2 linked regions of the Pelorhabdus rhamnosifermentans genome follow. The main gene of each other region encodes a partner of the protein of the gene in region 2 in a complex. Links are inferred from orthologs where the notes say so. Each region holds a gene or a part of one and is shown on either strand. Other genes may lie near its edges.

Region 1 (15,821 bases), on a different replicon or contig from region 2:
ATCGGCGCTGTTAATTTTCACCATCATCATCCTTGACTTAATTGGGAAATCAAAAAAAGACGCTCGTTTTTATCATAAAGGAACGATCATCGGCACCATCGGCGTTGTATTAGCCATTGTTTATACCCTCTTATCCAGTGCCTACCAACTCTATTTAATGTACGAATAAAAAATAACCAAGGCTCACCAATATTGATGAGCCTTGGTTACGAAAAATGTTAATAAACGAATGAGCTGATTTTTTAAGTCTGAACTTGAAAATGTTTTTCAGTCAACATATCAATAAACGTTTCCACTAATTCCGGATCAAACTGCCGCCCTTCCTGACGCTTCAACTCCGTTAATCCCTCAGCCTGTGAAAGCTTCCTGCGATAAACCCGCTTCACTGTCATGGCTGAATAGGTATCAGCAATAGCCAAAATACGTCCGGCCAATGGAATATCCTGTTGAGACCGCCCGTAGGGATAGCCCAAACCGTCATAGCGCTCATGATGAGTAATAACGGCTTGACGAACCACTTCACTGACATCAAATGACAAAAGAATATTCATCCCATATTCAACATGCCGCTTAATTAAATCGTACTCTTTTTCCGTTAATTTACCTGGTTTGCGCAATATTTCATTGGGAATAGCGATTTTTCCCACATCATGCAGCCATCCTGCCAAAAAGACTTCCGCCACTTGTTTCTTATTAAGGCCCCAACATTTAGCAAGTGATGCACCATAGCAAGCAACATGTAACGAATGGACATAAGTATACATATCCTTTTGGGCAAGTACATGAACGAGATCATAAAAAGACGCATCAAGAATTTCATTTCCATTATAAATAGCTACCCCAATCCCCTGAGACGTTTTATTGCAATAAATGTCTTTTTCCGCCACATTAATCAGTTCTTGAATATCAACAACTGTCCCTTTATCTTGTATGGCTACGCCATAGGAAAAGGCCAAATGCACTGAATCCAGATCAGAATCTGTAATGTATTCTCGTTTATTTAACTTATCAATCAATCCATCAACAGATAAAGTAGTAGCATCATCTTGCTTGATCATGACAATGAAATCATCGCCACCCAGACGTGCAACAACCGCCTCGTGACACACTGCGTCTCGCAAATATCCGGCAAATTGAATCAATACTTTATTCCCAATAAAATAGCCATATGTATCATTGATATTTTTAAAATTATCGATATTCATAATCATGACAATCAGCTTATTGCCATGATCAAGTAAGTCTTGGCCGATTTTGACAGCATAAGTAAAGGTATATAACCCCGTAAGTGGATCAGTAAGATTGGCCTGATAAAATCGTTCCCGTTCTATAGACAATTGACGAAAAAAATACACACCGCCGCTCACAAGTGAGGTAATAAGAAAAGTCGTAAATATTTTCCCCCCTACAAGCAATGAAATCGTGCCACCATTATAACTGATGAAATAATATGCAAGTGTGAGCACAGCCAGCACGGGTGTAATGGGATCAGGAAGCACCGGTGCGTAAAAAAATCCAGCATTAATAATAAAAGGAGTCAGGCTATCAGCGTCAACACTTTTATCAAAAACAATTTTAGCCAACAAACAATGATGAAGAAACAGTGCAGCAGCCACAAAGGCGTAAGAAATTGAATTCTTTCTATTCTTATAACCAAAGAATAATAGCACAAACAATAATATTGCACTCAGTTTATAAATACCAGGTGACACTACAGCAAACAACGCCCCAATAAAAATACCAAGAACAATGACATAAACACAATAAATTCTCGTGCCGTTTCTAAACATACATTATAGATACCTTCCTCAACTGGGTCGCCAAGGGAGTACAATTATCGTCATAATCCATACAGTAAAATGGGATGTAAAAAAAATAGCCCCTAATAGGCGGGTGCTAAATGTATTTATTACGAAATAAGCAACTTGGCAATCATAGACTCCGTCTTTAGACCCATAGTTTTGCGTCCCTACTTTTCAGTAAGTTTGCCAATATAAAATTTTAGAAATTGTAACATTCCTTTTACATAATATTACTTATGCCAAATTTAGTCAAGTTTTTTCCGTTATCGACAATACCCTATATAGAAAATTCGACTCACCTTTCACTAATAAGCACATAGCAAAAATAACACTCAAGGTCATAGCAACAATTACCAGCCTATAGAAACTCTTCTAAAGACTACTCTTATTCCAGCATTCTTATACACCACCCCCCTCTCCCATCTAAGACTAAACAATTTTTATGATAATGAAAAATTGTTTTCCGATGTCCTACACTCACAATTGAAGTATGAGGCAAAAATTCAGATATTCTTTCATATACAGTCTTTTCAGTAGCTTCATCTAATGCCGACGTAGCTTCATCTAAAAAAAGCCACTCTGGTTTTAATAATAGTATGCGAGCAAATGCAATTCGTTGCTGTTCACCCAGTGAAAGAATCTGTCCCCAATCACAGATTTCATCTAATTTATCAGCAAAATGTGCTAACCTACAGTCTTTTAAAGCATCTATAAGCTCTCGATCCTCGAATTGCCGATTGCTGCCAGAATAAAGTAAGATTTTGCGCAATTTATCAATAGGCATATAAGGTTTTTGGGGAACAAACATGATTCTTCCTTCATAAGGTATGTCGATACGTCCTGTTGCAAAAGGCCACAGACCAGCAAAAGTCCGTAATAATGTACTTTTGCCACACCCTGATGGTCCCGTAATGATCATTCTTTCACCTGAGGTTATGTGAAAGTTTAACCCGCTAACTAAGTTGTGACCGTCAGGTTGAGAAATACTGACATCCCTAATAGAAAATTTTCCTTTATGCTTGTTATACATCTGCCTTTCTTGAGCCATCTTTTCCATTTGCGCAGTGTCGATATATAGTAGAAAGCTATTCAACCGATTAATAACAGCCCGCCACTGTGCCAACCGGGTAAAACTATCGATAATAAATGAAAAGCCCGTTTGAACATGATTATAGGCATCAATAATCTGAAACATTTGCCCTAAATGAATCTGTCCGCGAAAATATCGAGGCGATGCCATAGCAATAGCGAAAATTACCGAAATATGTGAATAACCCGTCGTCAGCCACATCAATTGTTTTCGTATTGCGATGATTTTTGTAAAATTATCAAAAATATATTTAAAACGTTGCAAACAATTTTCTTTTTCTTGATATTCACCATCGTACAAAGCAATACTTTCTGCGTTCTCTCGAATCCGCATCAAACTAAATCGAAAATCCGCCTCATAACGTTGCTGATCATAATCCAATCTGACAAGGGGACGACCCAATCTAAAGGTACAATAAGTACCTATAATGGCATAAGCCAATGCTGTCCATACGAGATAACCATAAATAGTAAAGTTGAAGGTACCGAATGATAATGAAACAACACTGGATAGATTCCATAATATAACCAGAAAAGAACAAATCGTAATCATATCGTTGAATAAATCCAAGGTGAGCCTGAGAGTAATCGATACAAATAAATCAACATCTTCGCTAATGCGCTGATCAGGATTATCCGCAAAATTCGAACTTGTTAACTGAAGCTGATAATAAGTCTTATTCTGCAACCATTGAGATAAGTAACGATCAGTCAGCCAACGACGCCAATGAATATGAAGAAGCATGCGAAAATAAATCTGGTATCCTTTCACGACAATGAGCAACAATACCCATAATCCATACCTGACGATGGCATCACTAAACCCCCCCTGATTAACATTCTGTATAACAAGATAAAAATTTCCCTGCCATAAATTAAGTTCAACCGTTATATAAACCAATACCATGTTAAGCCCGATAGCACTTAATAATAGTAACCATGCTGATCCTCTTTCATTAGAGAACCAATATGTACTGGCCATTTTCCAACCCTTTCGCAGCACCACACCACGTCTCATCCGATTCACCTCCTTATTCTATATTTTGCCCCTCCAATATCCATGACAAAACAAAGTCCTACAAACCAGATAAAGCTTGTAGGACTTTGATGATAATTTTATTGCAACTTTAGTTAACTATAAAATACAAATAAGTTGACAATCGTTTTGCATTGATTTATACTTTTTTCAGTTAAACCTTATTCATTGTAGACAAAACTATTCAAAGTTTTACAGGATGTTTGGAGGAGCATTATGCCAACAAAAAACAAATTAATTGATTTCATTTATGCTGCTATTTTTGCTGCCGCAACAGCAGCAATGGGATTTATTATCATTCCGCTGCCTTTCAGTCCTGTCCCCATTACAGGTCAAAATTTAGCCATTATGCTAGCAGCAAGTATTTTAACGATGCGACAAGCTGCGCTCAGTGTTATGACCTTTCTACTGTTGGGAGCCATTGGCTTACCGGTCTTTACAGGTGGAACAGGCGGGATTGGCGTCCTGTTCGGACCCCGCGGCGGATATCTCATCGGTTTTTTAATCGGCGCTATTGTGACTGCCAAATTAAAAGGAACAAATAATAATACAGGTCGTCTCGCTATGGCCAATTTAATCGGTGGAATTTTCGTTGTTTATATACTCGGTGTAGCCTGGTTAAATTTCGTAACAGCCATGGGTTTACAAAGATCACTGATGGTGGGAGCACTCCCCTTTATCCCCGGCGATTTACTTAAAGTTGGTATCGCAACAATCATTGGTACGGCCATAAATAAACGTCTACAGAATGCTTCGGTGCAATCATGAATCAGGCCTATTTAATTGGCGGCATGAGGACACCGATCGGAAAAACAGGCGGCTTCTTAAAAAACTTTCTTCCTGAACAATTAGCTGCCACCGTACTAAATGAAGTCATACACCGCTACGAAATCTCACCAAAAATTATTGATCAAGTCATCCTTGGCAACGTCGTGGGCCCTGGCGGCAATATTGCCAGAGTCTCTGTACTTGAAGCTGGCTGGCCCTATGCTATTCCCGCTCTCACAATTGACGGACAATGTGGCTCAGGACTCAGTGCCATCAACCTGGCTGTAAACCAAATCCGATCGGGTACTGCCGAGCTTGTTATTGCAGGAGGAGTCGAAAGTACTAGTATGGCGCCTCGACGACAGTTTAATTCCAATGATCCCCGTTTTCAAGGAGAAGCTGTTTATTATGAACGAGCTCCCTTTTCTACCCCTTTAATCGGCGATCCAGATATAGGAGAAGCGGCGGAAGCCCTGGCCGAAAAACTGGCTATTTCCAGACACGACATGGATTTATTGGCCCTTGAAAGTCATCAACGAGCGGTACAAACGCAAGAACAGGGTTTGCTAAAAGATATAATAATACCACTCACGGCAACAAACAAAATCATCAAGTCTGATGAATGCATCCGAAACCACATGAGCTTGAAATTACTGGAAAGAATGAAACCTGTTTTTAAGGAAAGCGGCAAAATCACTGCCGGCAATACTTGTCTAAAACATGATGGTGCTGCGGTCCTCATGTTTGCCTCTCACGCAGCCATAAAAAAATATCACTTAACACCGCAAGCGCAGATTACAGCTATAGCTGACTGCGGCTGTGATCCTAATTTATTTCCCTTGGGGCCGGTATATGCCATTCGAAAATTATTAAAGAAAGTGGACCTGCCTCTGACAGCCGTGGACGCCCTCGAAATCAATGAGGCCTTTGCCGTGAAAATACTGGCCTGTTGTCAAGAACTCGGCTTTAGTCTGAATAAGACCAACAGGCTTGGAGGAGCCTTAGCCTACGGTCATCCTTACGGAGCTTCTGGAGCCATCATCCTCCTCCATCTCCTCAAGGCATTGCAACAAGCAAAGGGACATTTCGGCATTGCCGCTATTGGTGCTGTTGGCGGCATGGGAACAGCAACGCTGATTGAAAGGGTCTGAAAACATGTTAATTCATAGCAACATCACTCATTTTGGAAAAAGTCAGGCCCAGAAGCTGTGTCTGATTCATGGCACTACCCGGCTAACATACCAAGAACTCATACAAAAGGTGAATCTTCTCGCTCAACGCTTAGCAACAAAAATACAAAAAGGCGATAAAGTCCTGGTGAAACAAATAAACCCTGTCTCGCAGTTACTATATTTCTTAAGTACCGTAAAAGCCGGTGGCTGTTGCATCTTTGTAGACGCCTCAACATCGCAAGAGGTGTGTACAAGCCTCATGGAAGAACAAAAAATTGTTCTTGCTATCGACGAAAATTTTCAATTGTCAAAAAACAAAACAGCAACACTCCCTGATATTTATCCTGAAGACATCTTCTTGGGAGCCTTAAGTTCCGGCAGTACAGGCACACCAAGGCTGATCTGGCGAAGCCATCAAAGCTGGACAAACGCTTTCCCTAGTCAAAGTATAGTCTTCCATATCAGCCCTAAAGATACGATCTATTTGGCAGGATCATTGGCGTACACAGCTAATCTAAATGCTTGCCTTCATCTCCTTGCTGAAGGTGGTACCGTCGTAATGGCCAGCAATCACCTGCCCCGAACATGGGTGAGAGAAATAAAACAACATCAGGTCAGTGCGATGTTTATGGTTCCTGCTCACTACCGCCTGTTATTGAAAGTAATCGACGCGCCCCTTAATCAGATAACATCGCTCGTCACTGCCGGAGCCAAAATAGATGGACAAACCGTCCAAAACCTCGTAAAAGCTTTTCCTCAAGCAAATATTTGTGAATATTATGGGGCAAGTGAACTGGGTCATGTCAGCTATTCCGCAACAAAAGACCTGTTAAGTCATCCTGAATCAGTCGGTAAAGCCTTTCCAGGCGTTACCCTGACTATTGAGCAAGACACGATTTGGGCAGAAAGTCCTTACTTAGCTCCCGAATATAGTCCTAAGTCTACTGTAGGTGATCTAGGTAAAATCGACAAGGAAGGTTACTTATATTTATTGGGAAGAAAAAGCGGTATCATCAATAGCGGCGGAATAAAAATCATTCCTGAGCAACTAGAAAACATTTTACGCCGCTGTCCGGGAATTGACGAAGCCGTTGTAGGTGGAATAACTGATCCCATGCGAGGACAAAAAGTCTGTGCCTGGATTGTAAAAAAGAAGCCCACTTTGTTAGCAGCCGACATTTTGGATTATTGTCGACAAAAAATGCTCTCGTCTTGCTGTCCACAACAGATTATCTTTGTTGATGAAATACCAATGAATAGTAACGGAAAAATCGATCGAATACGTTTAAAAGCCCAATGAAAAGAGACTCCCTTATGACTGATATAAAGACACTTCTTCCCCAACGAGCCCCGTTTTTATTTGTCGATAAAATTATTTCGGCAACGCCAGAAGAAATTTTAGGAATAAAAACTTATGATTCCACTTTTCTATTTTACCAAGAATATTTTTCTAAACAAAAAATAATACCAAATATGCTACTCGTGGAATCCCTCGTACAATGCGGTGGCGCAGGTATCACCCGTTTAGGCTTATTTAAAAACGTCTTATGGGGTTTAGCCGCTGTAGAAAATGTCAGATTTTTCGATTTTATTGAACCGAATGCAACAGTAACAATGACAGTAAAAAATTTAAAAATATCCCAAATCGCACTCAAACAAACTGGAGTGGCTTTTTATCAAGATAAAGCCATTCTAGAAGCCACCTGGTTATGCTTAAGACTCCCAAACGAAATAGTCAGAACATCATAATTATCTCATGCTGATGAGCAAACTCCTTACTGGTAAAACACGCATCAGGATGAGACAAATGGCTAGTTCAGGTACTAAATAAGCGGCATTGGCAGTCAACGAGTACCAATAAGGAGAGACATTCGGCGGTGCATAACTAGCAAAAAAGACAACTCCTGATACAAAATGGCAAAAAAACCGGCCACAAATACCAACAAGAACACCCATAAAATAACGGTCCTTAAAATAGCCTGCCAAACCTAACGCCATATAAGGCAAAGGATAGTCAAAGAGGACCTGCACAGGATGTAAAATATAGGGATCCTGTATCAAATTGAGTAGACCATAGATAAAACCGGCAAAATAACCCATAATAGGACCATAACGAAACGAAATTAAAAACAGCGGTATCATCGCTCCAAAAGTAATACTTCCTCCTTGCGGCATATGGTAAAGACGTAAGGCATGTAAAACAACGGTTAAAGCCAAGGCAATCCCGATGTGAACAATCATTTGCGTATTGAAAACAAGTTTCTTTATGCGTAAGAATGCCAAAATAAGAATCAGCATTCCCACAAGAGCGGCAACACTTGAAGGATTATCCATAATTTTTGACAAATGGCTAAAAAAATCAACTTCCATCAAATTCACTCTCCTCAATTTTCATATTTATAAACAAAAAACGCATTCCCATCGGAATGCGTTTTTAACAAGTTATATTTCGCGTCCCTACGCTGGCATTACCCAGATCAGGTGAAAGGTTAATGGAATTTCTCCCATTTCTCAGCCCAAATAGGCACCCTTCGCACTTATATGATTTGTCCCCATTATACTTTGTAAACCAAAATTCAGCAATCATTTTCTATGTTTTTCCAAATAGTCCTTATCGCTTCTGTAAATCATGCGTATTCCAGCAAAAATAAACACCTAACCAACCGTTCTCTACAGCCACGGTAATATCCCTATTGAAGCCAATTGGGCGGTTGCTAATGGCATAGGGGAAACCTTGTTTCAAGACGACATCTTTTAAAGGCCAATGAACGCCATCAATCGAAACGCCTGAACAATCCGAAAGAGGCAGTAGCGAAATCACTTCAGCCTGTTTTTTCATCTTAATAGCTAAAGTATCACAACCTTTTAACAAAATAAGGACTTCTTTTTCATCTGCGGCACAACAGCCAATCCAGTCCATTTGATCACAACAACCTACTAAAGAATAGATATTACTAAATATATGATCGAAACGGCCTCCCCACACACCTGTTACAACAATCATGGCTTGGCTGTACACAGAACCTACTCTTTGCAAAGCCAACTGTAAATCAGTGAAATCTTTTTCAACAGGATAAACATCAACAGGGATCTGTAGTGTCTTTCCCCAAGCCCAACCTGCCTCACTTGCACTGTCACCATCACCAACTAACCGCTCTGGAATGATACCACTATCGTAACAATAATCAATGCCTTGATCGACACACCATACCGGAACTCCCTGAGCCGCTTGAATCAACCACTCATTTTGTGGCGACCTTCCGCCTGCAACAAGCAACACGTGATGCTGAAATAATGCCTTGCCAAAAGAACACTTTGCCTGCGGTAATGTTAAACTATGTCCCATTCCAATATCTCCCGTTTTGCTTACTATACAAGCTTTACTATTCGCTTAGTCAAAAACAAAATTTTCTACAAAATAATGACGCTCAGCATAAATTAGACTTCTCTAGATTATCCGAAGGTCTTGTTGAACTTTTTCCCTGGCAACTGCCATCATCAGTTTGATGCGATTCAGCTGATTTACCTCACTTGCCCCTGGATCGTAATCAATCGGAACAATGTTGACATCGGGATAGGAGCGGCGTATTTCTCTAATCATCCCTTTGCCTGTAATATGATTAGGAAGACAAGCAAAGGGCTGTAAACAAATGATATTATGAATACCACGCTCAATCAGTTCCACCATCTCGCCTGTTAAGAGCCAGCCTTCACCTGTTAGATTTGCGAGTGATAAATGCGGAGCCGCAAGTCCAGCAATTTGGCCGATTGCAAGAGGGGGAGCAAAACGTTGACTCAAAAGCAGCGCTTTTTTAAGCTCTTTCCGATAAAATTCAATGGCTTTGATGAATAAACTTCCCTTGACTCGATTCACAAAAGTTCCAGACAACAGATCATATTTTACTTTTCTATCATAGGCACAATACAAAAAAAAGTCCATCAAGTCCAATACAACTGCTTCCGCCCCTTCGCCTTCTAACAAATCAACAAGATGATTGTTGGCTCCGGGGTGATATTTGACCAAAATTTCCCCGACTATGCCGACGCGCGGTTTAATAAGCTGCTCATCAATAGGCAAACCATCAAAATCTTTTACAATACCATAAATGTTATTTTTAAACTCTTGTTTTGTACCATTTAAAAGATCCTGTTGACATTTTGCCACCCACTTTGCATACAGGGCATTCGCCGCACCGGACTGTTTCTCATAAGGCCGTACGCGGTAGAGAACGCGCATAAGCAAATCGCCATAAATAAGTCCTATAACTAAATGTTTCAAGAGTGAAATTGATAAAGAAAAGCCAGGCGAATTTTCCCCCCCTAGAGAAATAACGGGTACCTGCGGCATACCTGCATCAGTTAAAGCTTTTTGCATAATCGCAACATAATTGGTAGCACGACATCCGCCACCGGTCTGCGACAGCATGATGGATGTATTGTCTAGATTGAATTCGCCCGATTTTAGGGCTTTAAGCAATTGCCCCACAACGATAATCGCCGGATAACACACATCATTGTGCACAAATTTTAAGCCTTCATCCACCGCTTCTTTGTCAGGCATGGCCACAATAACGAGATTATAGCCTGCCTGTTTAAATGCAGCCTCAAAAAACTGAAAATGTATCGGAGACATTTGCGGCGCCAAAATAGTATGTCTTTTCTTCATGTCCGCCGTAAAAACAGCTTTATTATACCGATAATGCCTGTTATGAGGCACTACCGAACTCTTATTTCGCTCGTTTAATGCAGCAATAAGCGACCGGATCCTAATTCTTGCGGCACCCAAGTTATTAATTTCATCAAGCTTGACGACTGTGTGAATTTTATCATGTGCTTCAAGTATTTCTTTGACTTGATCCATTGCGACAGCATCAAGACCGCAACCAAAGGAATTAAGCTGTATTAGCTCCAAGTTGGGCTGGTGTACAACAAAATTGGCTGCACGGTAGAGACGGGAATGATATGTCCATTGGTCTACAACACGTAGCGGCCTTTCTGTTACAGCTAAATGCCAAATAGAATCTTCTGACAGAATAGCCAATCCGTATGACTGAATCAATTCAGGCAAACCGTGATTAATCTCTGGATCCACATGATAAGGCCGTCCTGCCAAAACAATTCCCTTCTGATTCGTTTGAGACATCAAAGAAAGAATTTCTTCGCCTTTTCGTCTCACATCGTCTTTGTAATGTTCAAGTTCGTCATAAGCTTTTTTCACAGCTTCAATGATATCTTTCTTCACAAGATTTTCAGCTGCCAGTTCATGAACCAGCCTTTTAACCAGCCGTTTTTCATTGTCAAGCGGTAAAAAAGGATGATAAAACACCAGATTGTCATGATGAAAAACATCCATATTAGCCTGAATATTTTCCGGATAAGAGGTCACAATAGGACAATTATAATAGTCGTCAGCTTCTTTGTCCTCCTGAATATTATAAGGAATGCAAGGATAAAATATTTTTTTGATGCCTCGTTGGACTAAATCAGCCATATGACCATGAACAAGTTTGGCAGGATAACAAATTGACTCTGAAGGGATGGTTTCCATGCCCATTTCATATAATTTATGCGATGACCGTCCCGACAAAACGACGCGATAACCTAATGTTGTAAAAAAGGTAAACCAAAATGGATAGTCTTCATACATGTTCAATACGCGTGGTAACCCGATCGTTCCCCGTTTTGCTACAGAAGCCGCCAGAGGTACATATTGAAAAAGACGTTTATATTTGTACTCATAAATATTAGGAATGCCAGAACCAGCCTTTTCTTTGCCCACTCCTCGTTCACAACGGTTGCCTGCAGAATATTTCTGGCCGTTTGAAAACAGCTGCGTCGTAATCAGACAATGATTTCCACAGAAGGAACAACGGTGCATTGTCGTATCTGACGAAAAGTTCTTCAGCTCCTCCGCTTGCAACAAAGTAGAGCACTGTCCTTCATAGCACCGCTCTTTGGCAATAAGGGCCGCACCATAGGCCCCCATAATCCCGGAAATATCTGGTCGAACAACATTCTTGCCAAGAATCTTCTCTAACGCACGCAGCACGGCATCATTGTAAAAAGTTCCGCCTTGAACAACAATTTTATCACCTAATTGATCAACATCTTTTAGCCGAATAACCTTAAACAAGGCATTTTTTACAACAGATAGGGAAATACCTGCTGAAATATCACTAACCTGAGCCCCTTCTTTTTGGGCCTGCTTCACCTTAGAATTCATAAATACAGTGCAGCGCGTACCAAGATCAACGGGCTGCTGTGATTTAAGACCTAAAAGAGCAAACTCTTTTACATCCATTTTCATGGATTGGGCGAAATTTTCGATAAAAGAACCACAACCAGATGAACATGCTTCATTGAGCATAATGGAATCAATAATCCCACTACGAACAAAAAAGCTTTTCATATCTTGCCCCCCAATATCGAGAACAAATGTAACACCAGGCAAAAAAGAATTCGCAGCTTTAAAATGAGCAACAGTTTCCACTTCACCAATATCCACTTGCAATGCTGCTTTAATAAACTGCTCACCATATCCTGTAACAGTGGAATTAACAATTCGAATCTGATCATGTAAATGGCTATATAACTCTTTCAGCGCTAAAATCACTGTGTCCAGCGGCTTGCCCTGATTACTACCATAGTAGGAATATAATAATTTTCCCTCATCACTAATAAGAGCAAGCTTCGTTGTTGTTGAACCGGCGTCTATTCCCAAATAAGCATTACCTGAATAATCAGCTATTTTTTCTCTTAACACAGCATCTTGAGCATGGCGTTCCTTAAACAATTGATATTCCTCGTCACTCGTAAAAAGCGGCTCAAGCTTTTCCTGATTATCTGCACTTAAATGAACCATTTTCGGCGTCCGTTCATATAAACATTCATAAGAAAAAGGTTCGCTTTGCGAAATAAGTGCCGCACCAATGGCCACAAAATAAGGAGAACTTTCGGGACTAATGACTTGGTCTTTCTTTAAATTCAATGTTTCAATAAATCGTTTACGCAGTTCCGATAAAAAATATAAAGGACCGCCCAAAAAAGCCACTTTTCCACTAATCGGCCGTCCCTGAGCCAAACTACTAATGGTCTGATTGACGACAGCTTGTAAAATAGATGCCGCAATATCCGCCTTAGGCACTCCATCATTCATAAGTGCCTGCACATCCGTCTTGGCAAATACGCCACACCGCGATGCAATCGGATAAAGCGTATGATATTGCTTGGCTAATCCATTGAGGCCGGCCGGATCCGTATGAAGCAAAGCAGCCATGTGATCAATAAATGCACCTGTCCCCCCTGCGCATACACCATTCATACGCTGTTCTACAGTACTGCCAAAATAAGTGATCTTCGCATCTTCCCCACCAAGCTCAATCACCGTATCCGTATTAGGTATAATATGCCTAACTGCCTTCGTACAAGCAATGACCTCTTGTACAAAAGGCAACTCCAGCGATTTCGATATGCCAATGCCTGCCGAACCTGTAAACATAACGGATAACATTTTCTGTTTCAGCATTCCTTGTGCTTTGGCAACCATTTCCTGAAGAGTCGTCGTGATATTCGAAAAGTGCCGTAAATACTGCTGAAAAACAATACTATTCTGTTCATCAAGAATAACCATTTTGATTGTAGTTGAACCAATATCAATCCCAACACGCAGCACTCTATTCATTTTCATACTCATCTCCTAAATGGATTACCAAAATAAATAGTTAGTCATTAAAATTGCGAAACAAGTACAATATAACATCTTCCTTAAAGAAAATATTCCACATAAATCTGAAAAATACCTTTCTACGTCGTTGAAGAAAAAGACGCTCAACAAGCAGCACTGACTGCATATTGAGCCTCAATAGAATGTATCTTTTTTACAAATAAGTCAAATTTAAATGAATGGGAGTCTCATCAGCTTGAAAATGCATCGTAATTTGAAACATCGTCTGTTTATAGACAATAAAATGTTTTTTCCCAACAATAGTAAATGGTGGCGTAATAGAAAAATGATAGTCCGTATCAATCAACGATGCCTTGAAACGTCCGGCAATCATGTTGATTAACTCGGCAACACCATCATACAATTCCGAATCAACTAATTCTTCAAGAACCGTTCCCGTCATAAACGAAATAATTGTTTGGGCATCTTTCTTGTCCATCGTAATAGACAACACGGCATTTCTACCGCTTAAAATCATCATAATGCCAGTAAGTTCATTTTGCCCTTGTCTACAAGCTTGAGTTCGTTCTTTCGTTTCACACATATCCAGACCAGCCATTGTAGCGAATACATCAATAACAGCCTGTGACAAACATTGCTGTAAAAACTTTCGATCTTGCTGCAAAAAATTACGCCCCTTCCTCAACACACTCCAGTACTTTTTTCATTAACTCCTCAATCGTAAACGGTTTCACAAGATAATTGATCGCCCCTGCTTGAATAGCTTTAATAATATTTTCCTTTTCACTCTCTGTAGTCACCATCATAATGGGTATATCCGGGAATGACTCACTATTTTTTACTTTCAGTAAAAAATCCATACCATCCATACCAGGCATATTCCAATCTAATAAAATCAATCCAACGTCTTTTGACTGTGCTAATATTTTCAAAGCTTCCATACCATCTGCCGCTTCCAATAATTCAAAATCTAACAATTCCACGCCGCTACGAATAATCTTCCGGATAATGGCCGAGTCATCAACGGATAATATTTTCATGCATCTCCACTCCTTAGTCGATAAAAATTAGCACTGTCGTAGTTCTCGGCTTCATAGTCATCCTGATAATTTAAAAACACCTCTGAATTGCCCCAAATCAGCACGCCTTTATCCTTTAAAGCCGCAGTAATTTTATGAACAACTTCTGTTCGGAACAAATCTGAAAAATAAATAGCTACATAACGAAAAAATATTAGATCGAATTTTCCTAAGAACAAAAAGCTCTCTTGCAAATTAAACTGTTTGAATTGAACACGTTCTTTAATGTGCTTATCTAATGTCCAAATTCTACCTTTCTGCTCAAAATACCTGTCACGATATTCTTTACTTAATCCCCGTGCCATAGAAATATTGTCGTATTTCCCCATCTTAGCCATACGCAATACTGTATGAGAAATATCCGTAGCCAAGATTTCAAAATGATCTAATGTAATATCTTGAATATGATGCTCTACTAAGTAGTGGTCCAGGCACATCGCAATAGAATACGGCTCCTGTCCACTCGCACAAGCAGCACTCCATATGCGAATTTTGTCACAACTTTCTTGTCTAAGGGCCTGAATATATTCGGGTAATAGTTTTTGCTCCATGATTTTCCATGGCGTCTGTTCTCTAAACCATAATGTTTCATTTGTTGTCATGGCATCAATAATTTTTTCCGCTAAATTTTTTTGTGATTGTTGACTAAGTAGCCAATAGAGTTCTTCAAAACTATCTAACCCAAATTGAATTAAAAACTTTGATAACCGACTTTCAATGAGATAGGCTTTCTCATTCAAAATACGAATCCCGCACTGTTCTTCAATATAGCGTTGAAATAATTGAAATTCTTGTGAAGACAAGCTCGTATTCATTCATCATCCACCCTATGCTAACAAAATCTGCCTTAACCTATGCGGTATTTGCTTTAAATCAACGCTTTCATCCGATAATCCAGCAACAGCAATACTGCCTGGCATACCATATACAACACTACTGCGCTCACTTTGCGTCATACAGTAGCAGTCACAAGTTTGCTTCATAGCCATTACGCCCTGTTTACCATCCCGTCCCATACCCGTAAGAATCAACGCGAGGACTTTTTTCCCGCTATACACTTCTGCAATGGAGTGAAATAAAACATCAGCTGCCGGACAAACACCATTTACAAACTTATCCTTCGCCAAGTGAATTATTTTTTGACCACTCGCACTTTTTTTAACTGTCATGTGTTGACCGCCAGGAGCAATA
Region 2 (15,708 bases):
CCTCTTCTCTGAATCAGTTGACTGATTTTTCGTGTGATTTAATGCCGTATCTGTTGATCCATCATCACCAAATACAACAGGAAACTTATGTGACATGTGTTTCAACGAGTGAAGTTGATTGCGAAAAATCAGTCCAAAATTATCTGCTTTACTGGGTAGTATCATCTGTGCTTTAAGTTGTTCGATTTGTTCAATTGAAGTAATCTTATGCAATAATGATATATTTTGATCTGTAACACCCAACACAAAATACTCGTTTACAATCTCAACGACATAGACAGCGCGATTATGCCCCAAGGGTAAAGTAAGAAGTACCTTCTGATTTTCATTTCTAGTAAACTGACTCAATTTACTGCCCCAAAACTTGGAGGTAAAGTAAGCCAAAGCCAGAACAACTCCAAAAGTAAACAACAGGGATATGACATAGGAAAATACAGAAAGACTGGATGAACCAGAATATTGTGGTTCTTGCTTTAAATATTCACCTGTTCCATCAGCAGCAAGAACCACAGCAGGAATAACCATGAGAACGACAAATAACATCCGCCGTGCTTGTATCATTATTCTATTCATTATTAACCTACTGCTTTACGAATAGCCTCTAACACGCGATCGGGTTGAAAAGGCTTCACAATAAAGTCACGTGCACCTGATTGAATGGCTTCAATAACCATCGCTTGCTGACCCATGGCACTGCACATAATAACTGTTGCATTAGGATCTAATTTTTTAATCTCTTTTACTGCCGTAATTCCATCCATTTCAGGCATCGTAATGTCCATTGTTGTTAAATCAGGACGAAGCTCTTGCCACTTTTCAAGCGCTTTTGCACCATTTTCTGCCTCACCGACAATTTCGAAACCATTTTTTGATAAAATGTCTTTAATCATCATGCGCATAAAAGCCGCATCATCTACGATTAATACTCGCGTTGCCATTCACAAATCTCCCCTATTCATTCTATTTTCAATTTACTGTAGGTTGGTAGCCCGTTCGAGGGGACTTAGAATATCTGTCACACGAACGCCAAAATTTTCATCAATAACTACCACTTCACCTTTCGCGATAAGCTTCCCATTAACAAGGATATCAACAGGTTCCCCTGCTAACTTATCTAATTCAATGACTGAGCCTGCTGACAAATCCAAAATTTCGCGGATTAATTTGCGGGTTCTACCTAATTCTACAGTAACCTGTAGGGGCACGTCCATAATTAAATTTATATTTGTATCACTAATTGGTACTCCGCCAGGAGTAAGAGGTGCAAATTGAGCAGGCTGTACGACAACATTCGGTGCTGGTTGCGACGGTTTTAGCTGCGTCATATTCGGTGCTGCATAACTCGCAGCTTGTCCCGTACTTTGGGCTGCTACAGGAGCCGGACTTGGCACTGATGCTGGCGAAGCTGCCGGTGCCTCTGCTTTTTGCATAGCTTCCATTAAATTCCCCACCATCTCTTTGGCAACATCAACTGAAACCAGTTGCATAATTTCACTATCAATCAGATTTTCTACTTCCATCCGAAAAGACACTCTAACAATCGGCTCAGAACCTGCTGCCATATCAGTTATTTGTGAATCTGTCGCAAAATCAACGCGTGTGCTAGTCGGCGGTGAAATATCAATTTTCTTTTTAAACATCGTCGAAATAGAGGTTGCTGTCGCACCCATCATTTGGTTCATTGCTTCTGTAACTGCACTACTGTATAATTCACTCAATTCAGTTGGGGGGTTAGAACCATCGCCTCCCATCATTAAATCAGCAATGATTAACGCATCTTGTTCTCGCATGGCTAAAATATTCGTCCCAACCAACCCATGAGTATAACTCACTTCGATAACTACATAAGGCAAGGGATACTGTTCTTTAATTTCATTTAATGTAGAAATGGAAACACGCGGTGTTGTAATCGACACTGTCTTACCTAAAAGTATCGATAAAGTAGTTGCCGCACTCCCCATAGAGATATTTCCAATCTCACCTAATGCATCCTCTTCCATCGTAGATAACTCTACCTTGTCTTCCGACGCAGCAGGAGATGAACTTGATTCCCCTTTAAGCAAGGCATCAATTTCTTCTTGAGAAAGAAAACCATCACTCATCTTCATCATCTCCTTTCATAATTTTCGTTATTTGCACAGCCATTTTCTTGCCATTCATACCTGGCTTACATTTGAATTTTTCCTGATATCCAATAAGTACGCTTAACTCATCATCCACTTTTGTCTCCAATTGAAGAACATCACCCACAGCTAAGCCAAGCATTTCAGCAACAGTAATTGTTATTCTGCCAAGTTCAGCCGTAATAGGCACCAAAGCTTTGACAAGTTTCTTTTGCAAAAAGTCAGCGCCTTCATTTGATTCCTTCTTGGCTACAGCAGAAGCTACCCAAAAAGTTGTCGTCAACTTTGACATAATCGGTTCAAGAACTAAATAAGGAATACAAAGATTAAGCAATCCCTCAGCATCACCAATTTTCGCCTGCAAAGTAATAATGACAACCATATCATTCGGTGGAACAATTTGGGTGAATTGTGGATTTGTTTCAATCACATCCATGTGAGGATCAATGGACACTACCTGCTTCCAGGCATCTTGAATACATTCCAGCGCTTTATTGATGACTCTTGTTACAATAGCTTCTTCAATATCTGTCAAAGCACGCGATTTTGTCATCGGCGTTCCTTTTCCGCCAAATAAGCGATCAATAATCGCAAAAACAATATTCGGATTGAGCTCTAAGATAGCATTGCCCTTAAGCGGACTCATTTGAAATATTCCAATGACACTTGGACTTGGCAAAGATCGAATAAATTCTTCGTAGGTTAACTGATCAACGGAAGCAACATCAATATGCACCATAGTCCGTAAATTTGCGGAAAGATAAGTATTTAACAGACGGGCAAAGTTTTCATGAATCATATTTAACGTACGAATCTGATCTTTTGAAAATTTATCAGGACGTTTAAAATCATATATCTTTACTTTCTTCTGCTTTTCTTCACTTTGAATTTCTTCAGCAGATACAGCGCCGCTGGATATATTAGAAAGTAATTCATCTATTTCCGCTTGTGAGAGTACATCCCCGGCCATTAATCTCCCTCCTTCCGCTTAAATTTTACTTCTATCAAATTACTGTAAAACAAGATTCGTAATATAGACATTATACACACGATCTTCACCAAAAACTTTATTTACTTCGTTTTTAATTAATTCCTTCAACTGATCCTGTTTAGCTGGATCAAAATCTTCAATTTTCTGCGAGCGTAATACATAAACAACAGTATCAGTCACTTTTATCTCATCAGGTGATAAATTTTTTCCATCTTTTGGCGCCGCTTTCTTGTCCGGCTTCATTTCTAAAATAATACCGATTTTTAGATACCGTCCACCTACGCCTCCCATGTTTACAATAAGACCCTCTTTGGCGTCACCTAATTTAATAAATTCACCAGGCTCATGGACTTCCCCTGCTTTTTTATCATTAGTCGACACTCGCTCAGCAACAATTTTCGTCGCTATAAAATAAGAAACACCCCCTGCCAACAGTAATCCTACAACAACAATACCTATAATCGTCACAAGAGAAAACTTTTTCTCTCCTTCAGCCATTGTTACACCCCCTTAGACCTGCTTCATATATATTCAAAAGGCGCAAAAAACTTTTTTCATTTATTATCGCCATTTTTTTCTATTTACTGACTAAAAAGCACTTACATATTTCTACAATTTAGCAGGAATTCCCCGCGAAATCGCCAATCCTTTCGTTAAAGTGTCCTTTTTTAAGCTAACACGCATAACTTTGATATATAACTGGAATGTTCAAACATTCCAGTTTATTATTCTTCATTTTCAATAATTGTTACCGTAAATTTCTAAAAATAGCCCGCCGATAATCCATGGCTTTACGTACGACTTCATCCATACTTTCTTCAACAAGAATTTTTTTGCCATTTGTCAGTGTAATCACTGTATCCGGTGTTTGTTCAATCGTCTCAATCAGTTCGGCATTCAAAATAATTTCTGTGCCATTACTTTTAAGCCTCGATAATTTTATCATTCATTAACCCCCCTGTTAAAATGTTGGGGGGGAAAATCTCCCCCACATTATTCATTTTTCTTACCGTTTAAGATTATTTAAATCCTGCAACATTTCATCAGATGTTGTAATAATTTTAGAATTCGCTTGATAACCTCTTTCAGTTACAATCATATCACTAAATTCTTTGGCTAAGTCCACATTCGACATTTCCAAATTGCCGCCTGACAAAGCGCCACGTGAGCCAGATTTGGCTGTTCCAATTTGCGGCTGTCCCGAGTTATTTGATATCGAATAGTTTGTACTGCCCTCATGAGTAAGACCTTCCGGATTATTAAAAGCCGCTAAAGCCACTTGAGCCAAATTGCGTCTTTGACCATTGCTATAAACACCCACAATAGTACCTGTTGCATCGAGGGATTCCGTTTTAAGACTTCCTGCCGTGTAACCGTCACCTGTCGCCTGAACGGTTGAAGTCGTCGCGCCATATTGCGTCAGTTTGCTATAATCTAGTGTCACTGACACCGCGTTGGCCCCGCCAACAAATGATGTTGAGAAGGGGACTGAAGTTGTTGTCGTATAACCAGGAGCAGTGGTGAGACTACCTGCTGCGGTAAATGCGGCTGATGCCGGTGCAGTTTCTCCACCAGCTGTAGGCGTTAAAGTTATCGCAGGCGTACCAATAGTTAACGCTGGAGTAATCGTATAGCCTGCAAAAGCAGGAAGACAAGTTATAGTACCTGTCACAGGCGTTGTTCCAGACACACCTGGCTCATTTAACGTATAGCTCCATTTGTTTGGTGTCGTAGCATCAGCAGTAACAGCCAATTGGTAAGTATGCGGCTTACCGTTCACAATGGCAACATAATTCTGCGTGTGTTTGGATGAGGCATCGCTATCAAGCTTCAAATTAGGAATGGCAATCGGTGTCGTAGTCGTTGCTGAATTAATATTGATTTGCTTGGTACCGGTATAAACGCCCTCAGGACTGAAATCAATTTCCTGCCAAGCACCGGTTGGCAATGCACCGCCAACAGTTGGATCACTTGTTGAAACATAAGACAGCCATTTATTATCGTCGACTTTATAAAAAGTAGTTGTAAGGTCATGCTGAACACCGAGTGTATCCACTATCGTTGACTTAGTCGAAGTCGACGTTCCGACTGCCGCATCAGCTTGTAAATTATTCGCAGCAGTCACACTCGTACTGGCAGATGCAGCCATCGTTGATCCCAGCGGAAGCTGGATCGGCTTCACGTCGCCGCTTGTATTCACATTGCCGTCTGCATCCACACCAGACCATCCCATGAGTTTATACCCACCTGGTGCTACATAATTGCCTTTTGAATCGATTGTAAAACCACCAGCACGTGTATACAATTGATTGTTGCCATCAGATATAATGAAAAAACCACCACCTGAAATAGCAAGATCGCCTGATTTCCCTGTCGATTGAAGATTGCCATCGGTAAAATTGGTACCAATAGTAGCAACAGACATACCGAGACCGACTTGCATAGGATTGGTTCCCCCCATATTTCCTTGCGGTGACGATGCCCCTTGAATGGTTTGGCTTAAAATATCCTGAAAATTAGTACTGTTGGCCTTATATCCCACTGTATTAACGTTAGCAATATTGTTACCAATAACATCAATGGCTGTTTGCATATTCTTCAGACCTGAAACACCAGAATACATAGAACGAGTCATAATCTATAGCCTCCTAATTTAATTTATTGTGGAATACGCTGCATCCATCAATCAACAGCGTATATAAGCCTCCTGAAAAGGTCCAGCTTACTCTAAAATCATGGCACTATCGATATTCGTAAAAACATTTTCCTTCATACTTGCTCCATCCATCGCTGTAATGACTGTTTTATTTTTTACACTCACAACAAAGGCCATATTATTCAATAACAGCAATGATTCCTTCGCTCCCTTTTGCTCAGCCTTTTCCACCGCTGTATTCAGCTTATGTAAGTCTGCCGTACTTAATTGAATCTGGCGGCTCTGCAACCTAGCAAGGGCATGCTGTGAAAATTTAACTCCTGCAATTTGTCCATTCAGAATATTTCCAAAAACATTGGACTTTCCTGAATCAAGGGAAGCGTGCTGAGTCGAGGATAATTTTGTTGGCGCAAGTGGAAAGACTGGCTGAGCGGAATAAATACGCTGATCCGCCACGGCTTATCATCCTCTCGTTAATTTCCGACTTTCGAAACACTACTGAAATCAACTTCTGTCGTACCAACATATAGCTGCGGAACATCATTCTCAAACGTGGCGGAAGTTACAACACCGCTCTGGGAATTACCCGAGGAATCTTTCCAAGTAATATTTTTGCCTATCAGACTAAGAGCCAGACTAGCTATCGCTGATGATGCTGAAGCAGTTTCAGAACTAGAACCTCCGACTGCTGTGACTTTATCCAAATCTACTGTAGAATTTCCGACAACTAACTGAGGCTCCCCATTTACTACATTGACAGCACTTACCGCACCTGACTGTGATGCTCCCGTCGAATCGGTCCAAACAATGGCTTTACCAATGTACCCTGTTGCTTGCGTCATACGCGAGGAATTGGCCACATTCTGCATTTGCTCCAAGCTGGAAAACTGAGCCATTTGGGCAACGAATGCCGTGTTATCCATTGGCTTTAATGGATCCTGATATTGCATCTGTACCATCAGCAATTTCAAGAAATCATCTTTTCCTAGAGTAGATTTTGATTTAGTACTTGCAGCTTGTTGCGATGTATCTGGACTTGTAGCTTGAGTTGCACCCACTGCGCTTGACATAACTATTCACTCCTTTTAAATTCGGTAATCCACGCCATCTTCACTTGTTAATTCATTATCATCAACTATTTGCGAAACATCATCAAAATTAACCACATTATTCTTATTGGTAAATTTCAACTGACGCTGTTGCTGAGAACCCTGTTGCTGATTGGACATGGACTGATCGAGACTGGTATAAACGCCCACATTATCCACTTTCAATCCCGTATTGGCTAACTCTTGCTTTAACTGCGGCAAAGAAGCTTCAATGGCTGCACGCACATCACTGTTACTCGAATGGAACGTTGCATTCACTAATCCCTGTTCCACAGTCACCTTTAATGTAAGTTCACCTAAATGTTCCGGTTTCAGTTGAATAACCATTTCCGTATTTTGAGCACGTGTGACTAGTTTCGCTTGATCCACGATTTGCTGCACTACTTGATAGGTATCCTTAACACCCGTAGTTTGTGAAGCAGTCTCTGTAACACCCTGAGCACCTGAACGGGTTTGTTCCATACTTAAAGCTTGAGCAAAATTCCCACCTGTTGTATCTAACAAAGTAGTCGACTGACCTTGATGAGATGACTGTGACAAACCATTCGCTCCAAATTGGAGTTCATCACCTTTTTGCTGCGTTGAAACCGTTGTAAACAAATGACTATCAGCAAGCCCCTCATCTACATCCGAGATCCCAGATGCCGAATCTTTCACATTACCGTCAGTTTTTACTCCATTTTGAGTACTGCGCAAGCCGCCCTGATGATCAATCACAAATTTGCCAGGTAAAGCCCCTTTGAGAGCCGTAAACAAGGCATTCGGATTCTGTGATAACTCTTGTGCAGTAGTAGTAGCAGTCGTAGTAGTAGTCATAGGAGAAACTGAATTTTCTTGCACAGCTGGCACGGATGATTGAGAACCTTCAACTTTGGATGTGGTAGCTACTCCCGTTGTCTCTGCTTGCAATTTTTCTGTAAGCGCAGCAATTGCTTGAGTAAGCTGCTCGCTAGTAATCGTACCCTTTCCTAACGAATTGAGTGAGGACACAAGATCATTTGTCAGGGTAGTTGAATCTTTAATTTGCGACAGTAGCTGCATCAAAGCAACCTTTGCATTCTTATTACTTGTGGTTTGTTCGCCTTGTTGCCCAACAGATACTCCTGTTTGTCCAGTTACCTGAGTCGGTACACTATTATTCATTTGTAATAACATTGTAAGGAGGATATTCGGATCCACAATCGCAGTATTTGCCGTATCTTTTGCATCTTTTGCATCTTTTGCATCTTTTGCATCTTTTGCATTTTTTACATCTTTTACATCTTTTACATCTTTTACATCTTTTACATCTTTTACATCTTTTACATCTTTTGCATCGGTATTATCAGAATTAGCAGGTGAATCATCTTTTTTAGCTGCAACAGTACTTGATGAATTCTTACTATCCGCATCAGTTGAATCATTCGGATTAACCGAAGAATTATTACTTTGAGTATTTTTTACTGAATCTGACAATATACTGGCAAAACCTTTGCTTTTCGATTGTTGACTATCTGTCCTTACTTGGTTAGTAGCAGAATTAGACAGCGTTTTTGGAGTAGACAACATCATATTGCTCAATATCATCGTTGGCATTTTCTCACCTCCTTTCTGTTTATCTATTTATTGAATCACCGCAGCTGCAAGCATAGCCTGACTAATTTGTGCAGCTTTTGCGGGATCAAACTGAGCCAAAATTTGCGCCGCCTGATCTTCTTCCATCTTGTTTAGAACAGCCACAACAGTAGCATCATCTAACTGCGTTAAAATAGGAACAGCTTCCGCTGGTTTCATATTTCCATAAAGTCTAGCCAATTTAGAAATTTTCTTTGTTTCCTGCGCCTGCTTTTGCTTTGCTAGCTTGGCCAAATCAGTAGGATTCGTAGTCCCTACTGAACCATCAGGCATGACTCCACCTTGTTGTCCTGCCCCTAGCTGACCAGGCACAGTCCCTGGCGTTGCACTTTGTAAAGTTCCTGGCATAGAACCTTGCTGTGTGGTTAAGCTATTTCCTGGTGAAGGTGTAACACTTTGTGCAGGATTTAAGTCGACGGGATCAAAATTGGTCTTAGGCTTTTGAAAAAACTTTCCGATGAAGGGCTTATCTTGTAAATTCATATCTTCGGCGGATTTTTGGACATCAATCAGCTTAAGATAGATGCCAACAGCAAAACCTAGCCCAAGTAAAATAATCAAAATAACCAAAATGAATATGATTTTAAAAAATTTCCCTCTTTTTTTCGGTAGTGCTGTTTGTTCCACACTAGCTGGTATTGGCTTCTGGTTCGTTATTCTTTTTGGAGTGGCCTTGGTATTTTTTTCTGCCATCTAAACTGCCCACTTTCCCTGCGACGTCAAGAATCAAATATTTCTAATCTTATAATAGAGTCATCATGAATTTCTATAATAAGATAAAACTTTTTGCACGTAAGCTTGTGTTTCCGAATAAGGCGGCACACCGTTATAATTTTTAACTGCCTGAGGCCCCGCATTATAAGCGGCTACAGCCATGGAAACATCTCCGTTAAACGTAGTAAGCATTTGCTTTAAATATTGCACGCCCCCATCAATATTTTGGCGGGGATCCTGAATATCACGGACACCTAAACTTGCTGCTGTTTCAGGCATAAGCTGCATAACTCCCACCGCACCAGCTGAAGACACTGCACTTGGTGAGTAATCTGATTCTGCTCGCGCAATAGCCTGAGCAAGTTTCGGATCTACACCATTTTTTTTTGCAGCCAACTGAATCATTTTGATAATATCACTTGAACTGGTACTGCTAGAATTGCTCGCTGTAGGACCTGACGTATGTTGCGGTTGCACTGCTGAAAGAATGGAGGAGAAATCGCCTTTTCTTTGTGTCTGTAGTGCTAACGAAGCAGCATTGGGTGTCTGACCAAAGCGATTTTCAATTGCCTCTATCCGACTAAAAACGCGATTTAGACTACCAACCTCATTCACACCTGTCATCTCCTAATTTACATCTTGCGATGATATCGTTGTGTGGCAATTTCATCAAGAAATTTCTGTTCTTCTGCTAATACATCATGAAAATATTGTTGGCGTTTTTTTTCTTTCAAACGTTCGACTATTTTCCGTTTCTTGCGTGCTTCCTGATAAGCAATCAGGCATTCTTGATGAAACTTTTCCGCTTTTATTACCTCAAGTTGTTGCTGTTCACTCTGCATGGTAAGCTTTTTTATATAAGAAGAATAGAGAGTAAAATCATCAATCGTTTTCTTTTCGCCAAGCACTTGTTGCCATTCCTTACGCGTTATTTCAGTTAAATTCAACAATGCTTCGAGCTGACTTTTCGCAGCATTAAGCAATTGTATGGACCGAGAAAAATGCATTTGCGCTTGTTCTTCATGCATGTGGCGAACATTCACTAAAGCTTCGAGATTAAACTGAAAGCGCTTCACTCTCTATCACCTTATTTCCTATGAAACCACTTCTTTTAATAAAGCAATTGTTTCTGCTATGGAAGTTTGTTCATAAACATCTTGTTGTAAAAACTTTCTTACAGCACTAATATATTGAATAGCTAAATCAATTTCATCATTGCTTCCCTTCACATAAGCCCCAATATTAATCAAATCTTCGGCTTCTTTGTAAGTAGCTAAAATGGAACGTACTTTTTGGGCTGCTTTCAAGTGATCGGAGTCAACAATTTCCAACATAACACGACTGACACTTGCAAGTATATCAATGGCTGGATAATGGTTTTTCGCCGCTATATTGCGCGATAAAACGATATGACCATCAAGGATACTACGTACAGAGTCAGCAATTGGCTCATTCATATCATCACCATCGACAAGAACGGTATAAATTCCTGTAATAGATCCTGTAGTCCCTGTCCCTGAACGTTCTAAAAGCTTAGGAAGCATAGCAAATACCGAAGGTGTATAACCACGGGTTGCGGGTGGCTCGCCAATGGTTAAGCCTACTTCCCTTTGCCCCATGGCAAAACGCGTGACAGAATCCATCATGAGCATGACATGCTTGCCTTGGTCACGAAAATATTCAGCAATGGTCGTCGCTGTCATGGCTCCCTTCACACGCACCAAGGCCGGTTGATCAGAAGTAGCCACAACAACTACAGAACGACGCAAACCTTCTTCTCCTAAATCGCGTTCAATAAATTCCCGCACCTCACGTCCACGTTCTCCGATTAAAGCAATGACATTAATATCTGCTTCCGTGTTACGGGCAATCATACCTAACAGGGTACTTTTTCCAACGCCACTGCCCGCCATAATGCCAACCCTTTGCCCGCGGCCAAGTGTTAAGAGCGAGTCAATAGCACGCACTCCCACAGCCATTTTTTCACTAATGCGCTCACGTGTAAGAGGAGAAGGGGGCGTCGCCTGTATGGGATAAAAAGTATGACAATTGAGTGCCCCCTTATTGTCAATCGGCCGACCAAGACCATCAACAATTCGGCCAAGTAAACTTGATCCAACACCAATAGTCAACATACGATTGGCTGCAATTACCTCACAACCAGGTCCAATCCCCTGCATTTCACCAATTGGCATAAGAAGCACACGCTTTTCACGAAAACCAACAACTTCAGCTGGTATTGAAACAGATTGATCACGCGATGTAATATAGCAAAGTTCACCTAAATTAACAGCAGGTCCCTGCGCTTCAATAACTAAACCAATAATTTGCGTTATTCGCCCAGTCAGTTTCATAGCCTGTACATCTTGTACTGCTTTTAGATAAGGACTTACTACAAAACTTGTCATGCCGACACTTCTTGTAATGCTTTACGTATCGAATCCAATTGCGTATCAATACGCGCATCTACTGTACCGCTTGTAGTGTCAATCAAACAATTGCCTTGCGGAACTGAATTATCTGCTTGTACTAAAATAGGCTGTTCCCGACCAATCAGTGCTTGTAAGTCATGACGAGATTTCATAATGAATTCATAATCGACCGAATGAACACGAACATTCACTTCTTGTTGATCACGAACTTTTTCTAAAGCCGCACGAACCATGGATAACACAACCGCCGAATTTTCTTCAATTTCATTCGCTAAAATTTTACGTGCCACTTCGACAGCAAGCTCTAAAATTTGTTGCTTTGCATTTAAAATCATGTCATGACCGTCTTGCTGAGCGTGTGCCAAAAGCTGAGATGCCTGCTGCGCCGAACGACTGAGTTCATCACTCATATCCTGACGAACCTGCTCCTTACCTGCTTCTAAGCCTGACGCAAATCCCGCGTCATACCCTTCTTGACGTCCCTTTTCCATTGCCTCAGATTTTAAATTTTGACTTTCTACTGCTGTCTGAGCAAGAATTTCTTCTGCCTTATGATGAGCATCAGCAAGAATTGCATCACATTCTGCTTGCGCTTTTTTCAATTGACATTCAAGCTCTGCCTGCTGAATCGCTTCTACAGAAGGTGATGAGTCTGTTTCATAATGAATAACAGGTGGAACTGTTGCAATAACAACAGGCGTATTACGTAGCGAAGTAGATTTAAGAACTCTATACAATGACTTCGTCTCCTTTACCACGTGAAACAATAATTTCACCCGAATCTTCGAGACGCCTAATGACATTAACCACTTTTTGTTGTGCTTCTTCAACATCACGGATGCGTACAGGCCCCATATATTCGATCTCATCACGCAGCATTTCCGAAGCTCTTTTCGACATATTCTTATAAACTTTATCTGCTACTTCAGTTGAAGATGCCTTCAGAGCCAAACCAAGGTCTTTCGACTCAATTTCACGCAATACAAGTTGCAACGAGCGATCATCAAGCAACACAATATCTTCGAAGACAAACATACGTTTTTTGATTTCCTCGGCAAGTTCCGGATTTTGTATTTCAAGATTTTCAATAATCGTCCGCTCAGTTGTACGGTCTACACGATTTAAGACTTCCACAATTGAATCAACTCCACCAGCAGCAGTAAAGTCCTGTGTTACAAGCGAAGACAGTTTTCTTTCTAAAATTCTTTCAACATCCTTAATAACATCAGGCGAAGTACGATCCATGACAGCAATTCTTTTAGCAACATCAACCTGACGATCGGCCGGCAAAGCCGAAATAATCGCTGCCGATTGCTCCGGTTGTAAATAGGCCATAATTAAAGCAATTGTCTGAGGATGCTCATTTTGAATAAAATTCAATAACTGTGAAGGATCTGTTTTACGTGCAAAATCGAAGGGACGAATCTGCAAACTTGATGTCAACCGATTAATAATTGTTACCGCTTTTTCTGAACCAAGTGCTTTTTCTAAAATTTCCTTAGCATAATCCAAGCCCCCAGCAGCCAAATATTCCTTCGCCAAACACATTTCATGAAATTCGCTAATAACTAATTCTTTCATTTCAGGCGAAATTTTGCGTTGATTGGCAATTTCCAAGGTCAACTTTTCAATTTCATCTTCGCGAAGATGTTTGAAAATTTGAGCTGAAAGATCTGGTCCTAACGAAATTAAGAGAATGGCTGCCTTCTGCTTCCCTGTCAACTCATTTGACTGATACATTTATCTACCTCCGTTACAGCGCAGTCGTTATTCATCAATTAGCCAAGTTTTTAAAAGCTGAGCAACATCTTCCGGCTGAGATTTTGCAAATTTTTCTATGGCTTCGCGTTCTTTCTGGCGAGTCATTTCTTCTTTTGTAAGCTCTCGTTCCTCCGGTTCATCTCCAGCTAAAGTAGCTGTTGATTCCATTTCAAGTGCTTCTAATTCTTGTTCAGCTTGACGACGACGCGCCCTTGCCCGTAACCAGAAGAATATTCCCGCGCCAACTGCTAATACTATCGCAGCCCCTAATATCCACATATTACGTTGTTGCGCGGCAAGATCGGCTTCTTCTTGCCTTTTTTTATCGGATAGTTCCGTATTAAAGGGAACATTTTCAACAGAAATGACATCACCACGCTGCGGATTCAATCCAGTTGCCGAGGCAACAATTCGCATAATACTATCTTGCTGAACATTCGTGACAGTTCCATCAACAAGCACAGCGACAGTCAGTCGCTTAATGGAACCAGGCGCTGCCACGGTTTTTTCCTTTGTCTCATTAATTTCATAGTTACGAACGGCTTCTTTTTTCGCATAATTTGATTGACTATTATTATTGTTAGTCGCTACATAGCCGGGAACATTACTTGCCGTACCAGGAATTCCACCCGGCTGGCCCGATGTTCCACTATAGGTCTCGTTGGTATCTTGAGAGCTGCGAACAATGCCTTTATCATCCACAACAGGTTCAAACGTATTTTTATCGACTGTACGCTGATCGAAGTTCAGTTCTACATTCACCCTTGACGCCACTTTTCCTGCACCAAGAACTTGTTCTAACATCGACTGCAGATTTTTTTGTAAATCATCTTGAACTTTTTTTGTCATATCCAACTGAGATAAAGAAATTCCATTAGAATTTCCATCATCTGAAGGATCATTTAACACATGAGCGTTATCGTCTAAAATCGTAATATTTTCCGGTTTTAAGCCCTGAATACTGTGTGAAACTAAATTGACAATTCCTTTTACTTGACCAGGATTTAATTGCGCCGACGGCCTTAATTTCAGCATAATTGATGCTGTTGCCGGCTTCTCATTTTTCTTGTACAAACTATCTTCTGGTAACACAATATGTACACGTGCTTTTTCAACTTCAGCCATCTGTTCAATTGTTTTTGTTAATTCACCTTGAATTGCCTGCAAATAGTAGATTTTATTTTGAAATTCTGTTGTACCAAATTTATTTTGGTCAAAAATTTCAAATCCCTTATTCCCACGTGGCAAACCTTGCGCAGCCAAGTCAAGACGGATCTTATAAACATCCTTCGAGGAAACCATAATAGATGTTCCATTATTGCCAATCTCATAAGGAATCTTTGCTTCTTTTAACTTTGCCGCCACCTCGCCTGCATCCTTCACATCGAGACCAGTAAACAAAGGTACATTATCCGGCCTGCTGCCCCACCAAAAGCTCCATGTTAAAATGATAGCAAAAACGAGCACCGCAGATCCAATAATAATGTACTTTTCTTTCTTACCGATACTGTGCCACAAGCGCAGAGACTGTTCCTTCAATTCAGCCATCGTCTCCAACCTTTCCACTCCGAGAAAATATTAAACTTGCATCCGCATAATTTCTTGATAAGCATCAATCACTTTATTGCGAACCTGCATTGTTAACTGTAATGCCATAGAAGCTTTTTCAGTAGCAATTACGGCTTCCGAAATATCCTGAACTTTTCCTGTAGCAAGATTAACTGAAGCCTGATTGGCATCAAGTTGTAACTTATTCACATCACCCAAAGCATTTGACAGAAGTTGTCCAAATGTAACACCTGTCTCAGACTTACTCGAAGAAGGTGCCTTCATAGATTGAGCAGCTACTGGCTTAACTGCTGCCGAGCTAATTACATCAACTGACATTTATTCTTCCTCCTATTTGCCAATATCTAAAGCCTTTGCTGCCATAGCCTTTGCCGAATTAATGACAGTCACATTGGCTTCATAAGAACGGCTGGCTGTAATCATATCAACCATTTCAGTTACTACGTTCACGTTCGGCATTGCCACATAACCAGTGGCATCGGCATCTGGATGGCTAGGATCATAAACTCTACGCAAAGGAGAAGTGTCTTTCGTAATACCTGTCACACGTACTCCCTGTTCTTGTCCTTGCCCCATTTGGCTAGACAAAACATTAGCAAAACTGTTTTCAGCAGAACGTGGCTCAAAAACAACCAATTCACGCCGATAGGGACCGCCTTCCACTGTTCTTGTTGTATTTGCATTTGCAATATTGTTAGAAATAACATCCATTCGAAGCCTTTCAGCCGTAAGTCCCGAA

The links.
Region 1: the proteins of fliM (region 2) and Ga0466249_RS14190 are in contact, whole or in part, in a crystal structure (PDB 1F4V), measured with the Escherichia coli proteins. The link is inferred for Pelorhabdus rhamnosifermentans from one-to-one orthologs.

Annotation. Positions count from the first base shown.
Region 1 is NZ_JAHGVE010000011.1:46,416-62,236, reverse strand. Bases 12,906-15,821 are described here. They hold Ga0466249_RS14190 (response regulator), read right to left. Parts: upstream 14,592-15,821; coding sequence 14,220-14,591; downstream 12,906-14,219. Other genes in these bases: cheB (chemotaxis-specific protein-glutamate methyltransferase CheB), read right to left, coding at 15,458-15,821; Ga0466249_RS14185 (CheR family methyltransferase), read right to left, coding at 14,588-15,445; Ga0466249_RS14195 (chemotaxis protein CheX), read right to left, coding at 13,745-14,215; Ga0466249_RS14200 (2-hydroxyacyl-CoA dehydratase), read right to left, coding at 12,906-13,548. Outside these bases: Ga0466249_RS14245 (hypothetical protein), read left to right, coding at 1-169; Ga0466249_RS14240 (diguanylate cyclase), read right to left, coding at 243-1,790; Ga0466249_RS14235 (ABC transporter ATP-binding protein/permease), read right to left, coding at 2,188-3,909; Ga0466249_RS14230 (biotin transporter BioY), read left to right, coding at 4,144-4,695; Ga0466249_RS14225 (thiolase family protein), read left to right, coding at 4,692-5,846; Ga0466249_RS14220 (AMP-binding protein), read left to right, coding at 5,851-7,167; Ga0466249_RS14215 (3-hydroxyacyl-ACP dehydratase FabZ family protein), read left to right, coding at 7,182-7,616; energy-coupled thiamine transporter ThiT, read right to left, coding at 7,617-8,237; Ga0466249_RS14205 (thiamine diphosphokinase), read right to left, coding at 8,479-9,213; more of Ga0466249_RS14200, read right to left, coding at 9,316-12,905. UniProt on the Escherichia coli protein: Involved in the transmission of sensory signals from the chemoreceptors to the flagellar motors.
Region 2 is NZ_JAHGVE010000012.1:116,595-132,302, forward strand. Bases 1,095-3,897 are described here. They hold fliM (flagellar motor switch protein FliM), read right to left. Parts: upstream 3,094-3,897; coding sequence 2,095-3,093; downstream 1,095-2,094. Other genes in these bases: fliY (flagellar motor switch phosphatase FliY), read right to left, coding at 1,095-2,102; Ga0466249_RS15180 (flagellar basal body-associated FliL family protein), read right to left, coding at 3,133-3,612; Ga0466249_RS15185 (flagellar FlbD family protein), read right to left, coding at 3,863-3,897. Also shown: flagellar biosynthetic protein FliO, read right to left, coding at 1-573; Ga0466249_RS15165 (response regulator), read right to left, coding at 576-938; more of fliY, read right to left, coding at 972-1,094; more of Ga0466249_RS15185, read right to left, coding at 3,898-4,060; Ga0466249_RS15190 (flagellar hook protein FlgE), read right to left, coding at 4,121-5,749; Ga0466249_RS15195 (TIGR02530 family flagellar biosynthesis protein), read right to left, coding at 5,837-6,226; Ga0466249_RS15200 (flagellar hook capping FlgD N-terminal domain-containing protein), read right to left, coding at 6,244-6,840; Ga0466249_RS15205 (flagellar hook-length control protein FliK), read right to left, coding at 6,856-8,454; Ga0466249_RS15210 (MotE family protein), read right to left, coding at 8,482-9,186; Ga0466249_RS15215 (lytic transglycosylase domain-containing protein), read right to left, coding at 9,250-9,822; flagellar export protein FliJ, read right to left, coding at 9,840-10,283; flagellar protein export ATPase FliI, read right to left, coding at 10,302-11,615; Ga0466249_RS15230 (FliH/SctL family protein), read right to left, coding at 11,612-12,376; flagellar motor switch protein FliG, read right to left, coding at 12,369-13,379; flagellar basal-body MS-ring/collar protein FliF, read right to left, coding at 13,407-14,948; flagellar hook-basal body complex protein FliE, read right to left, coding at 14,979-15,233; flagellar basal body rod protein FlgC, read right to left, coding at 15,300-15,708. UniProt on the Escherichia coli protein: FliM is one of three proteins (FliG, FliN, FliM) that forms the rotor-mounted switch complex (C ring), located at the base of the basal body.